DNA from 2 places in the Pseudomonas tructae genome. Region 2 is predicted to be linked to the other one. Evidence: riboswitches for the same ligand, from Rfam matches in the RefSeq annotation. Region 2 holds a riboswitch; the other holds the start of a gene.
What was found. Region 2 has a riboswitch for cobalamin ahead of EXN22_RS10195 ((2Fe-2S) ferredoxin domain-containing protein). Riboswitches for the same ligand answer to the same signal wherever they lie in the genome.

Region 1 (7,273 bases), 770 kb from region 2:
GTGCGGCGCAACAAGGAGCAGGAACTGCGCACCGCGCTGTACCAGTTGCGCGATGCCATCGACGCCTACAAGCGCGCGTTCGATGCCGGCTACATCGAAAAATCCCTCGACGCCAGCGGCTACCCGCCGAACCTGCAGGTGCTGGTCGATGGCGTGCGCGATGTGCGCAGTGCCAAGGGTGCCAAGTTCTACTTTCTGCGACGCATTCCACAGGATCCGCTGGTGGCGACGCGCAAGGACGATGAGCCAGGCGGTTGGGGCCTGCGCGCCTATGACAGTCCGGCGCAGAACCCGCGCGATGGCGAAGACGTTTTCGATGTGTATTCCCAGGCCCGTGGCAAAGGCCTCAACGGCATCGCCTACGGGCAGTGGTGAACAATATGAAAGCTAGCCGGGGCTTCACCCTGATCGAACTGCTGGTGGTGATGGCGATCATCGCCACGCTGATGACCATCGCCATGCCGCGCTACTTCAACAGCCTGGAAACCTCGCGCGAGGCCACTCTGCGCCAGAGCCTGGCGGTGATGCGCGAGGCCCTGGACCACTACTACGGCGATACCGGCCGCTACCCCGAATCGCTCGAACAACTGGTGGAGCAGCGTTACCTGCGCGGCGCGCCGCTGGACCCGATCACCGAACGCCGCGACCTGTGGCAGGTGGTAGCGCCGCCTGAAGGTGTCGCAGGTTCAGTGGCCGACATCAAGAGCGGCTCAACCGGGAGGGCCCGTGATGGCAGCCTTTATGCCGAGTGGTAAGGCCGGGCAGGCAGGCTTCACCTACCTGGGCGTGTTGCTGCTGATCGCCGTCACCGGCATGGTCCTGGCGGCCACCGGCACGCTGTGGTCGAGCGTCGCCCAGCGCGAACGCGAACGCGAGCTGCTGTGGGTCGGCGCGCAGTACGCCCAGGCCTTGCGCAGCTACTTTCGCAGCTCGCCGGGACTCGCTCAGTACCCGCAGAGCCTGGAAGAACTGCTCGAAGACAACCGTTACCCCGACCCCAGGCGCCACCTGCGCAGGCTGTACCCGGACCCGATGACCCACAGCGACGACTGGGGCCTGCTGCGTTCGATCGATGGGCGTATCACTGGCGTCTACAGCCGCTCCCAGGCGATGCCGCGCAAGCGCAGCGGTTTTGCCGCGCAGTGGGCCGAGTTCGAGGGCCTGGAGCACTACAGCGACTGGCAGTTCGTTGCCGAAAAAGCTTTTGCCGAAACCGCAGCGGGTGCGCGCAAGGGCCTGGCCCAGGGAGCCGGGCAATGAACCGCCTCAGTGCCTGCGCCCTGGCCCTGGTGCTGCTGGCCGGCACCGCCCGGGGCGGCGCCGAGGACGAGATGATGGGCTTTATCGTCGACAACACCATCTCGCACATCGGCCATGACTTCTATTACAGCTTCGCCGAGCGACTGCGTGCCACCAGCCGCCTGGATTTCAACCTGGTGGTACGCGAACGGCCCGACCCGCGCTGGGGCAGCCTGGTGACGGTCGAGTACGAGCAACGGGTGATGTACCGGCGTTTTCTGCCACCCAACACCACCGAACTCAAGGACGCCGCCTACGAGGCTGCGGACCTGGTCAAGGCGCAGATCATCCAGCGCAAGCTGCAGATGCTGCTGCAGGACACCACTGATCTGGAGAGGGACGAGCTATGAACAATAACAAAACCCGCCGCCTGGCCTTCGCGCTGCTGGCCGCCCTGGGCAGCCAGGCCGGCGCCACGGAGCTGGTCTACACCCCGGTCAACCCGGCGTTCGGCGGCAACCCGTTGAACGGCACCTGGTTGCTCAACAACGCCCAGGCGCAGAACGATCACGACGACCCGGCGATCAAGGACCGCGCTTCGGCCTTCGCCAGCACCTCGGCGCTGGAGCGCTTCACCAGCCAGCTGGAATCGCGCCTGCTGTCGCAACTGCTGACCAACATCAACAACGGCAATACCGGCAGCCTGCAGACCGACGCCTTCATCATCAATGTCATCGACGACTCGGGGGCCTTGAGTATTCAGGTCACCGACCGGGTCACCGGTGAGATTTCGGAAATCCAGGTCAACGGCCTGGCCCCTTGACGGGGCGGGACAACGGGGAGAAACAGCCATGAAACGATTTCTGAGCACACTGCTGATCCTGGCCGCCTTGCAAGGCTGCAGCCTGCGCGAGCCGATGTCGGCCGAACAGGACAGCGAAAGCCCGACCCTGACGCCACGCGCCTCGACCTACTACGACCTGCTCAACATGCCGCGGCCCAAGGGCCGGCTGATGGCGGTGGTGTACGGCTTTCGCGACCAGACCGGGCAATACAAACCGACCCCGGCCAGCTCGTTTTCCACCAGCGTCACCCAGGGTGCGGCAAGCATGCTGATGGATGCCCTGCAGGCCAGCGGCTGGTTCGTGGTACTCGAACGCGAGGGGCTGCAGAACCTGCTGACCGAACGCAAGATCATCCGCGCCTCGCAGAAAAAGCCCGACACCCCGGTGAACATCCTTGGTGAACTGCCACCGCTGCAGGCGGCCAACCTGATGCTGGAAGGCGGCATCATTGCCTACGACACCAACGTGCGCAGTGGCGGCGAGGGCGCGCGTTACCTGGGCATCGACCTGTCGCGCGAGTACCGGGTCGACCAGGTCTCGGTCAACCTGCGGGCGGTGGACGTGCGCAGCGGCCAGGTCCTGGCCAACGTCATGACCAGCAAGACCATCTACTCGGTCGGGCGCAGCGCCGGGGTGTTCAAGTTCATCGAATTCAAGAAACTGCTGGAAGCCGAGGTCGGCTACACCACCAACGAGCCGGCGCAGCTGTGCGTACTGTCGGCGATCGAGGCAGCGGTGGGGCACCTGCTGGCCCAGGGCATCGAGCGGCGCTTGTGGCAGGTGGCGGGGGATGACAGTGGCGACAAGGCGACCCTGGACAAATACCTGAGCCAGTACCAGACCCCGTGAGCAGAGCGGACTTGTTGTGGGAGCGGGCTTGCCCCGCGAAGCGATATAGCTGACAGAAAGCTATCGCGGGGCAACCCCGCTCCCACTAGCTCAGTGGCTTGTGCAGCCGTGTTCCTTGACGATCCGCTGGGTCGAGGCCGGGTTGTTGACCAGCTTGGCCGCCGAGCGCGCCGGTCGCTTGACCAGCTCTCCGCCGCAATTGGGGCACTGGCCCTTGAGCTGACGCTCATCGCAATCCTTGCAAAACGTGCATTCGAACGAGCAGATCAGGGCATCCTGGCTGTCGCCGGGCAGGTCAGTGCCGCAGCATTCACAGTTGGGGCGCAGTTCGAGCATGATCAGATCCTTTGTCAGGGGCGATAGAGATGGGCATGGCTGGCGCGATACAGCGCCGACTCGGAAAAACTGTCGCTGGCCAGTACCCGGCCGACCAGGATCAGTGCAGTACGGCGAAAACCCTTGGCCTGTACCTGCCGGACAATACCATCAAGCGTATCCAGCACCCAGTCCTGATCCGGCCAGGTAGCGCGATGAACCACCGCAATCGGGCAATCACCGCCGTAGTGCGGGCGCAGTTCCTCGACAATCTTCTCCAGGTGCTTGACCCCCAGGTGAATCGCCAGGGTGCTGCGGTGACGGGCCAGGTCGGCCAGTTGCTCACCTGCGGGCATCGGTGACTTGTCGCCATAGCGGGTGAGGATCACGGTCTGGGCGATGTCGGGCAGGGTCAGTTCGCAGCCGAGCAGGGCGGCGCTGGCGGCCACGGCGGTAACGCCTGGGATGATTTCATAGGGAATACCCAGTTCGCGCAGGTAGCGGATCTGTTCACCGATGGCGCCGTACAGGCTCGGGTCACCGCTGTGTACCCGGGCCACATCCAGGCCCTGGTCGTGCGCCTGTTTGATCGCCTCGATAATCTGCGCCAGGTGCAGTTCGGCACTGTTGATGAGCGTCTGCGCGCTGTGCCCTTCGAGCACGGCGGCCGGCACCAGGGAGCCGGCATAGATGATCACCGGGCAACGATGGATCAGACGCTGGCCCTTGACGGTGATCAACTCGGGATCGCCGGGGCCGGCGCCGATGAAATAGACGGTCATGGGGTGTCCTTGGCTGGAAAGCGCTGATTATCAGCGAAAATCACTGCTGCAGGCCAATGCCAGGCTGGCGTCGGCCTGCAAGGTCCGCGGTACCAGCAGGCGTGGCTGGCCAGCAAACTGCGCGGCCAGGGCCAGGGCGGCGCTTTCGGCCACGCCATAACAGCCGCTGTGCTGGTAGGCCACAGCAGAACGATGGCTCAGGTGGTGTTCGAATGCGGCTAATTGCGCCGCGCTGTAGAACAGCAGCGGCACGCCCAGGCGCCGGGCCAGCGCGTGCAGGCCGGGTTCGTCGTGCTTGAGGTCAATGCTGGCAAGGCCCATGACCGCGCCGGGCGGCAGGTCATGGGCGAGCAGGGTGCGGGTGAGCAACTCACCCAGGGCGTCGGCCGGGCAGCCGCGACGGCAACCCAGGCCGAGGTACAACTGCATCCCGTCAGGCCTGGCTGGAGCGGCGATACAGCCAGGCGCTGATCAGGCCCAGGGCCAGCCAGAACGCGGCGTTGGTCAGCAGGGATGCGACCTTGAACTCGGCTTCCAGGGCTTCTGGGGCGAGCATCTGGTGCACCTCAGGTTGCGGCGCGCCGATCACATGGGGCACCACCAGCAGCACCACGCCCAGAGCTTTCAGCAGCCAGTTGTGAGCGAACACAATCAACCCGAGCCCGACCGCAGTGGCGGCAGCGGTACCGACCCACCAGGCCTGACGCTGGGCCAGGTCGGCGGCAGCGGTGCCCGGCAGTTCCGGTGGCAGGCCCAGGGTCGGTGCCAGGCAGAACACGGCAAAGCCGCCCAGGCCCCAGAGCGCACCGCTGATCACCGTCTTCGGTGCGCGCAAGCTGTAGAGCGCGGCAAGGATCAGGGCGAAACCGACCGCCACCACCAGGTTACCGCCGGTGGTCGACAGCACCCGCTGCCAGCCGTCTTCCGGCGACCAGGCTTCGCTGTCGTGATGATGCTCGGCGGTGCCGGCGGCATGTTCATGGGCCGTCTCGACCGCTGGCGCGGCGCTTTCATAGGTTTCCGCCTGAAGAATCAGCGGCGCGACCCAGAAGCTTTGCAGCAGGGTCAGCAGCAGGGCGGCCAGCAGGCCGGTAAAGCCTGCGGTACTGGCAATACGCTTGATCATCGGGGCAGCACTCAGTGGCAAGGGAAGGCGGCGCTGTGGCGGGTATCGTGGGCAGCGTTGTGCACCGCTTCGATGTGCGAGAAACCGGCGAAGTACACCAGGCACAGGCCCAGCAGCGAAGCGCCGACAGCAACCAGCAGGCGTTGGCTGAGGCTTGAAGGGGTAACGGCTGAATGACTGGCGGTACTGGTACGCATGGCGCTTTCCTCTTGGTGTTGTCGGCAACAGGCAAGCGCAGCGAGCCCCTGCACGCGATTCGCCCAGGGGTTGCAACAGCGCCCGCCCACCGCGGGTTTGTTCGGTCTAGCGTTGGGCCGGTCTCCGGGCTGGTGAGGGTGGGGCAGGTGGCCACACCACAGGCGTCACCTTCCCATGCCAGACAGCGGGCACAGTGGTACTGACGCTTTTCTCACTTACCGTTGCGGGGGCAGCACCGGACTTGTCGTACACCTCAATAAAGAAGCGTATGACGCACCGGTTTCCCAGTTTCACCCTTACAGGGCACCCAAACGAATGGCCTTAGCAAATCACGGGCGCAGGCAGGCGTCAATCGTGACAGCAGTTGACCGCTCACCGGGCACTGCGTAGCCTAGCCGCTTCGAGGTTCTTCGGCGTTGGCCGAAGCTAAGACGGGAACGCGGTTCAAGCCGCGGCTGCCCCCGCAACTGTAAGCATTCAAGCGTTCGACACAGCCACTGCAAGCCTTGCGGGAAGGCGTCGTGCGACTGGCCCCGGGGCCGGTGCAATGCAAGCCAGGAGACCTGCCTCGAACAGTTTCCGACATTCAACCGGGCGGGGTGATCCGGTGGCGAACAGGCCAGGTGCGTGACACCTTTGGCGATCGTCCCGCATGCCCGCCATCCTGCCAAGGGCATCGACATGAAAACACTGGCCAAACTCCCCGTCACCATCGTTACCGGCTTTCTCGGCTCGGGCAAGACCACGCTGCTGCGGCATATGCTCGACAACGCCCAGGGGCGGCGCATCGCGGTGATCGTCAACGAGTTCGGCGAGCTGGGCATCGACGGCGAAATCCTTAAACAGTGCAGCATCGGTTGCACCGAAGAAGAGGCCAGCGGCCGCGTCTATGAGCTGGCCAACGGCTGCCTGTGCTGCACCGTGCAGGAAGAATTTTTCACGGTGATGCGCGAGCTGGTGGCCCGTCGCGGCGACCTGGACCACATCCTCATCGAAACCAGCGGCCTGGCCCTGCCCAAGCCACTGGTGCAAGCCTTCCAGTGGCCAGAGATTCGCAACGCCTGCACGGTTGATGCGGTGATTACCGTGGTCGACAGCCCGGCCGTTGCTGCGGGCACCTTTGCCGCCTACCCGGATCAGGTCGACGCCCAGCGCAAACTCGACCCTAACCTGGACCACGAATCGCCGCTGCACGAGCTGTTCGCCGATCAACTGGCCAGCGCCGACCTGGTGGTCCTGAACAAGGCCGACCTGATCGCTGCCGATGACCTGGCCAAGGTTCGCGCCGAGGTCGAAGAAGAGCTGCCGCCAGCGGTCAAGGTGATCGAAGCCAGCAGCGGCCGTCTGCCGCTGGACGTGCTGTTGGGCCTGGGCGCCGAGTCCGAGGCGCACATCGATGGGCGCCGTACTCACCACGACTCGCACCATGACGGTGACGATCACGACGACCATGACCACGATGCCTTCGATTCGATCTCCATCGAATTGCCGCAAGCCGATGAAAGCCTGTTGCTCGACGCCCTGACCCAACTGGTGGTGCAGCACGGCATCCTGCGGGTCAAAGGCTTCGCAGCGATTCCGGGCAAGCCGATGCGCTTGCTGATCCAGGGCGTGGGCACCCGTTTCGACAAGCATTTCGACCGCGCCTGGCGCAGCGAAGAACCGCGTACCACGCGCCTGGTGCTGATCGGCCAGGAGCTGGATGCGCTGCAACTGGAAGCGAGCCTGCGCGCTGCCCTGGGCGCTTGAGTCATGCACCTGCTGCGGACCCAGCCCGGTGGCTTTGTACCGGACGACAGCATTGCCGACCTCGGCCAGACCCCGGCCGAGCTGGTAATCCTCTGCAGCGGTGATTCGCACCTGGCACTGCTGGCCGAAACCGCCCAGCAGTTGCCCGAGGATTTCCCCAGCCTGCGTCT
Region 2 (7,273 bases):
GGCTGAGGAAAGTGGTGGCGTTGCCCGGCCCGCCACCGGTGAGCACGAACGGCTCGGTGTAGATCATGAAGCTGTCCATGAAGCGCAGCATCACCGCGATCAGCAGCACGTTCTTCATCTTCGGTAACTGGATATGGCGGAACACCGCCCAGGCCGAAGCGCGATCGATGCGCGCCGCCTGGTAATACACGTCGGGGATCGCGCGCAGGCCGGAGTAGCACAGCAGCGCCACCAGTGAAGTCCAGTGCCAGACGTCCATCACCAGCACCGTGACCCAGGCGTCCATGGTGTTGGCGGCATAGTTGTAGTTGATCCCCAACTGGTTGAGCGAAGCACCCAGAAGGCCGATATCGGCACGACCGAAGATCTGCCAGATGGTGCCAACCACGTTCCACGGGATCAGCAACGGAATGGCCATGACGATCAGGCACAAGGACGACCAGCGGCCCTTGGTCGGCATGGTCAGGGCGATGGCGATCCCCAGGGGTATTTCGATCAGCAGCACGCAGGCCGAGTAGACGAACTGGCGCAACAGCGAGTCGTGCAGGCGCGGGTCCAGCAGCACCTGACGGTACCAGTCGGCGCCAACGAAGTAGCGGCTGGACTGGTCGAAAATGTCCTGCACCGAGTAGTTGACCACGGTCATCATCGGCACCACGGCGCTGAACGCCACCAGCAGGAACACCGGCAGCACCAGCCACCAGGCCTTGTTGTTGGGCACCTTGTTCATGGCCGGGCCTCCAGCAGCACGTCATCGGCGTAGAGCATCAACCACTGCTCCGGAAAGCTTATCCATACCTCATCCTCTGGCAGCATACGGTCCTCGCCCAGGCGCACCTTGAGTGGCACACCTTGCAGGTCGAGGGTGAGAATCCGGTAGGTCCCCAAGTCCTCGATATCCTCCACCCTGGCACTGAAGCCTTCATCGAACGGCGCGTCCCAGACCTGAATGAATTCCGGGCGGATGCCCACCTGCAGGTGGGTAGCGCCGCTTGCGCCCAAACGTTCCTGCAACTCCAGCGGCAACGGCAGGTGGATGCCGGCAAATCCGACCCCGCCGGACTGCGCCTGCACACTAATCAGGTTCATCCCGGGGCTGCCGATGAAGTAGCCGACAAAGGTATGACGCGGGCGCTCGAACAACTCGCGGGGAGTGCCGAACTGGACGATCTGCCCGCCGTACATCACTGCGATCTTGTCCGCGAAGGTCGACGCTTCGAGCTGATCGTGGGTGACGTAAATCATGGTGATATTGAACTGTTCATGGATCTGTTTGAGCTTGCGCCGCAGCTTCCATTTCAGGTGCGGGTCGATCACCGTCAGTGGCTCGTCAAAGAGGATCGCCGAGACGTCGTCGCGCACCAGGCCTCGGCCCATGGAGACCTTCTGCTTTTCATCAGCGCTGAGGTTGCGGGCTTTCTTTTTCAGCAGGCTGCCCAGCTCCAGCACCTCGGCGATTTCCGTCACCTTCCGGTTAATGCGCGCTTCATCCAGGCCCTGGTTGCGTAGCGGGAAAGCCAGGTTATCGAACACCGTCATGGTGTCGTAGACCACCGGGAACTGGAACACCTGGGCAATATTGCGCGCCTGCGGCGACAGTTCGTTGACCACCTTGCCATCGAACAGAACCTGGCCGTGAGAGGGGCTGAGCAGCCCGGAAATAATGTTGAGCAAGGTGGATTTGCCGCACCCCGACGGCCCGAGCAAAGCGTAGGCACCACCCTGCTCCCAGACATGCTCCAGCTCGCGCAAGGCATAGTCGTCCGCGCCCTGCGGATCGCGGCTGTAGCTATGAGCCAGTTGCTGCAGGCGAATCTCGGCCATCAGGCTACCCTCGCTTCACGCAGGCCCGGCGCCTGCACCAACTGCCCGGCCAGGTCGAAGACAAACAGCTTGTGGGTGGGGATGAACACCCGGATCGGCGCATCGACGTGGTACTCGTGCACCCCCGGCAGGTGCAGCACCAAACGAAAGTGCTCGTTGCGCACATGCAGGAAAGTTTCCGAGCCGCTGATTTCCGCCAGCTCAACCAGTACCGCCAGTTCCAGGTCATCGTCGTTGGAGGGGACCAGGCTGATATGACTCGGGCGCACGCCGAAGCGATAGTCGCCATCGCCGATACGCTGCAGGTCAGCGTTCATGGCGAAATGCACAGCACCGGCAAAGCTCACTTCATTGCTACTGATGCGCCCGGGCATCAGGTTGATCGGCGGCTCGGAAAACAGTTCGGCCGCCAACTCCGTGCGCGGCTGGTGATAGACCTGGGCAGTGGGCCCACTCTGCACAATGCGCCCTTCATGAAGGATCGTGGTGGTGCCGCCCAGGGCCAATGCTTCGTTGGGTTCAGTGGTGGCGTACACAGCGATGCAATGGCGGGCAGCGAACAGCTCGCGCATCTCCTGGCGCAGTTCTTCGCGCAACTTGTAGTCAAGGTTCACCAGCGGCTCATCGAAGAGGATCAGCTCGGCATCCTTGACCAGTGCCCGGGCCATGGCTGTGCGTTGCTGCTGGCCACCCGACAGTTCCAACGGCAAGCGTTGCAGGTACGGCTCGATACGCAGCATCTGCGCGGTCTGCTGGACTTTCTCGCGGATCAGGTCCTCTGCCATGCGTGCCTGGCGCAAGGGCGAGGCAATGTTCTCGAACACACTCAGGGTCGGGTAATTGATGAACTGCTGATAGACCATCGACACATTGCGCTGGCGTACCGGGCGGCCGGTGACATCCTCGTCATTCATCAACACCCGGCCACGGTCCGGACGATCCAGCCCGGCCATCAGGCGCATGAGGCTGGTTTTGCCGGCCAGGGTGCGGCCAAGCAGGACATTGAACGAACCGGGCTCGAAACGCAGGCAAGCATCGTCGATGCACACTTGATTATCCACGGTACGGCTGACATGTTCGAGGGAGAGCGACATGGCGCGGCCTTTTTGTTGTTTTCGGGCAGGCGCCTGCAATAGAGCGAGATTCGTGCCAGCGCACACCAAGCCTTTGTCGGTAAACGACTTTCATAAACCAGGCCGTTCAGCACTGTTCACTGCTGAACAGCAATGAACAGCTGTGAAATTGACAATGAACAGGACTGAACAACACTGGATCACACAAAAACAACAACGCTGCCACCGGCAGAGGACGGGCCCATGGCCGCATCCAGCACCAGCCACGCGCAACTCATCCAGGCTTCCTGGGCGCGCTGTCGCGACTATGGCCTGGAGCACCAGTCGTTGCCGCAATTCGGTGAAGCGTCCAACGCTGACATCCGCGAACTGCTCGAACGCCAGCAGGCCCTGTTGAGCACCACCCGTGACGAGGTGATGCCCCAGTACGCGCACCTGCTTGGCAACTCCAGCTACCTGATCATGCTCAGCGACCACCAGGGTCAGTTGCTCGAGGCCTGGGGTACCCGCCGCTTCATCGAGCCGCGCCAGCGTCACGGTTTCAATGCCGGTGCCTGCTGGCGGGAGCAAGGGGTGGGCACCAACGCCATCGGCACCGCCCTGGCTACCGGCGAAGCCGTGCATGTCAGCCAGGATGAGCACTTTCTCAAGCTCAACCGTTTCATGACCAGCGCCGCCGCACCGTTGTTCGACGCCGAACGCCAACTGATCGGCGTACTTGATGCCTCCAGCGACAGCTACCTGCCTGCGGCGCAAACCCAGGGCCTGGTGCGGATGATGAGCCAGAGCCTGGAGAACCGCCTGATCCTTGCGCGGTTTGCCGCGGATTACCAACAGCTGAGCTTCAATACCGGCGCCAACAACCTCGACAGTCAATGGGCCGGGCTGCTGCTGTTCGATGATCAGGGCCGGGTCCTGGCGGCCAATCGCCGGGCCGACAGTTTGCTTGGGCAAAATCCGTTGCAGTGCACCTTGGAGCAGCTTTTCAGAACGCCATTGGCGCAGCTGTTGGCTCACCGCAACGAGCAGCCGTTTGCCCTGCAAGTGACCGGTCGCAACCGCTTTCACTGCTTGCTGCATGCGCCGACCCAACCCCCAAAGGGCGCAGCGCTCAGCCGTACCCCGCCAGGTTGCGACCCGCGCATCGCCAAGGCCCTGGCCCAGGCTGCAGTAATGCTGGAAAAAGACATCCCGCTGTTGATCGAAGGCGAAACCGGGGCCGGCAAGGAAGTCTTCGTCAATGCCCTGCACCGTGCCAGCAGCCGCGCCAATCAACCGCTGATTGCCGTGAACTGCGCGGCGATCCCTGCGGAGCTTGTGGAGTCCGAGTTGTTCGGCTACGAGAAAGGCGCGTTCACCGGCGCCCATCACAAGGGTAACCTCGGCCTGATCCGCAAGGCCGACCAGGGCATACTGTTCCTCGATGAAATTGGTGACATGCCTCTGCCGACCCAGGCTCGTCTGCTGCGCTTTGTGCAGACCCGCAGTATCCAGCCCCTGGGCAGCGGCGAAGCGACCCAGGTGGATATCCGCGTGATCTCGGCGACCAATCAGCACCTCGCCGACCAGGTGCGCCTGGGTCACTTTCGCCAGGACCTGTATTACCGCATTGCAGGCTTGAGCCTGGTGCTGCCGCCGCTGCGTGAACGCAGCGACCGCCTGGCCCTGATCGAACAGATACACCAGCAGTACCGCGACCCCGGGGTGCCGACACAGATACCCGGCAAGGTGCTGGAACTGCTGCTCCAGCACCCCTGGCCGGGCAACCTGCGCCAACTGGCCAGCGTGCTCCAGGTGGCGTTGGCCCTGGCGGGCAAGCACGCGCTTGCCGTGGAACACCTGCCGGACAGCTTCTTTGCCGAGCTGTCTGCCGCAAGTCCCCAGGCGCCAGTACTGACGCCACGGCCCCAGACCGACGACCTCGGCCAACGCCTGCAGGCCCTCAATGGCAATATCTCGGCCCTGGCCCGGGACCTGGGCATCAGCCGCACCACCTTGTACAAGCGCCTGCACGCCCAGGGCCATGGCTGCGCAGTTGACGAACGCCTGGGCTGATGGTCAGATGCCTGCCAGTTTCAGGTGCCTGCCGCCGCCGTGCGTCAGGTGAAACGGGAAGCCGGTGCGTCGTTATCGACCAGTCCGGCGCTGCCCCCGCAACGGTAAGCGAGTGAAGCATTCAATACACCACTGTGCCCACGGGCATGGGAAGGTGAATGTCTTTACGCCTCGCAAGCCCGGAGACCGGCCTGAAGCCCCACGACTGCACGCAGTCATTCAGGCAAACCTGCGGAGGGCGGGCACGAGCCGGCTCTCTGGCGCGTGTTGGCCGGGGACCCTGCTGTGCGCTTCGCGATTTTTTCGAGAAGTCCATGACAGCAACACCCCCCAAGCGTCGCCGCGGCCGCCTCGCCGAAGAGCAGATCCAGAGCAAACCCGAGTGGTCGCAGATCCCCGAACATAGCCGTCACGTTATGCTTTGCACCGGCCCGCGCTGTGTGCAACGCGGTGCCCTGCCCCTGTGGAAAGTCCTGCGTCGCGAGCTGCTGGTGGCCAACCGTATCGAAACCACTGACGGCGTGCTGCTGACCCGCAGCCATTGCCAATTCCCCTGCAACCTCGGCCCGGTGCTGACGGTGTACCCGGACCGCTGCTGGTACCGGGTGGCCAACGCCGAAGAGGCGCAACGCCTGGTGCGCGTGCACCTGATCGAGGGCCAGCCGGTGCCCGAACTGCTGCTCAATGGCCAGCTGTCATGAGGTGGGTCAGCGCCAGCTTGCTGGTGGTTATGAGCAGCAGCGCGATGGCCCTCGACTTTCAGAATTGCGGGCAGACCTGGCACCTGGCAGCGGAGCGTCCGCAGCGCATCCTGGCCCTCAATCAGCATGCGGCCGACCTGCTGCTGGCCCTTGAAGCCGGCCCAGCACTCGCCGCCGTCAGTTACATCGATGACAACCCGCAAGCGCTGGCCAGCGGTCGCTATCGCGGCGTGCCGCTGCTGTCGCGCCGCTACCCGGCGACCGAGGTGGTCTACGCCCAGGGTTATGACCTGCTGGTCGGCGGTTTTGCCAGTGCCTTTCGCGACAGCGACGGCGTAGCCCCGCGCACGACCCTGAAGGCCAACGGCATCGATACCTATCTGCTGGAGAACGCCTGCACGCCAGCAGCGCAAAACGGTTTTGCCGCCGTTGAGCAAGACCTGCGCACCCTCGGTCGCCTGCTGCAACGCGAGGCCCGGGCCAACCAGCTGATCGACCGCCAGCGCCAGGACCTGGCTGACGCACGCGCCATCGCCGGGCAAGGCGAGCCCCTTTCGGTGTTCTACCTCGACAGTGAGGTCAACGGCCTGCAAAGCGAAGGCAAGCGAGGCTTCATTACCCAACTGATCGAAGCTGCGGGCGGGCGTAACCTGTATGCCGAGATCGAGCAGAACCGGGTCACGGTCGATGCCGAAAGCCTGCTGCGCGCCGACCCCGACGTGATCATTCTTGCCGATGCCGTGTGGTCGCCCGCTGCCAGCAAGCGCGCCTTCCTGGGCAAGCACCCGGCACTCTCGCACCTGCAGGCGGTGCGCGACAATCGCCTGATCGACCTGCCCTTCACCCACCTGCTGCCCGGCGAACACAGTGCCAGTACCGCCTTGGGCCTGGCCCGACAGCTGCACGCCTTCAAGCAAGACCCGCCGTGAGCCATCACAGCAGATTCCGCTGCCAAACCCACTATTTCAGCTTTACCGGCTGAGCGCCCAACGCGCTTCAGCCGGGATTTATCCTTGATCACATCGACAATAAGCACACAGCCCACCCCGGATGCGTGCCTCGATGCAAACAACAAATACAGTCTTGATGATCCGCCCGGCGCGGTTCGCCTTCAACCCGGACACTGCCCTCAACAACCGCTTTCAGCAGGCTTTGCTCGACCCGGAGCAGGCACAGCATAAAGCGCTGCAGGAGTTCGATGGGTATGTCGACACCCTACGCCAGCACGGCGTCGACGTCCTGGTGGTGCAAGACACCCCGGCGCCGCACACGCCCGATTCGATCTTTCCCAACAACTGGTGGAGCAGCCACGCCGACGGCAGCCTGGTGCTCTACCCGATGGAAGGCCAGAACCGTCGCCTGGAGCGCAGCAAGGGTGTACTCAAGGTCCTCGAAGAGCGCTTCGCAGTCCGTCAGACCATCGATCTGAGCCCGCTGGAACAGCAGAGTATGTATCTGGAAGGGACCGGCAGCATGGTCCTGGATCGCGAGCACCGGATCAGCTACGCCTGCCATTCCGGGCGTACCCACACCCAGGCCCTGCGCCTGTTCGCCGAACAGCTCGACTATCGCCTGTGCCTGTTCCACGCCGTCGACCGCCAGCAGGCGCCGATCTATCAC

Region 1: another riboswitch for cobalamin. It lies ahead of EXN22_RS13660 (CbtB domain-containing protein); the one in region 2 lies ahead of EXN22_RS10195 ((2Fe-2S) ferredoxin domain-containing protein).

What each region holds. Positions count from the first base shown of each region.
Region 1 covers NZ_CP035952.1:2,978,605-2,985,877, forward strand. Annotated here, with positions in the region: gene EXN22_RS13610 (type II secretion system protein) at 1-375, shown strand, start outside; gene EXN22_RS13615 (type II secretion system protein) at 381-755, shown strand; gene EXN22_RS13620 (type II secretion system protein) at 730-1,260, shown strand; gene csgE (curli production assembly/transport protein CsgE) at 1,257-1,649, shown strand; gene EXN22_RS13630 (curli assembly protein CsgF) at 1,646-2,062, shown strand; gene EXN22_RS13635 (CsgG/HfaB family protein) at 2,091-2,933, shown strand; gene EXN22_RS13640 (DUF1272 domain-containing protein) at 3,024-3,269, opposite strand; gene cobM (precorrin-4 C(11)-methyltransferase) at 3,284-4,030, opposite strand; gene EXN22_RS13650 (cobalamin biosynthesis protein) at 4,061-4,459, opposite strand; gene EXN22_RS13655 (CbtA family protein) at 4,464-5,156, opposite strand; gene EXN22_RS13660 (CbtB domain-containing protein) at 5,168-5,353, opposite strand; cobalamin riboswitch at 5,452-5,681, opposite strand; cobalamin riboswitch at 5,741-5,939, shown strand; gene cobW (cobalamin biosynthesis protein CobW) at 6,036-7,103, shown strand; gene cobN (cobaltochelatase subunit CobN) at 7,107-7,273, shown strand, end outside.
Region 2 covers NZ_CP035952.1:2,209,199-2,216,471, reverse strand. Annotated here, with positions in the region: gene EXN22_RS10215 (carbohydrate ABC transporter permease) at 1-730, opposite strand, end outside; gene EXN22_RS10210 (ABC transporter ATP-binding protein) at 727-1,824, opposite strand; gene EXN22_RS10205 (ABC transporter ATP-binding protein) at 1,824-2,918, opposite strand; gene EXN22_RS10200 (sigma-54-dependent Fis family transcriptional regulator) at 3,141-4,952, shown strand; cobalamin riboswitch at 4,958-5,161, shown strand; gene EXN22_RS10195 ((2Fe-2S) ferredoxin domain-containing protein) at 5,267-5,653, shown strand; gene EXN22_RS10190 (ABC transporter substrate-binding protein) at 5,650-6,582, shown strand; gene ctlX (citrulline utilization hydrolase CtlX) at 6,716-7,273, shown strand, end outside.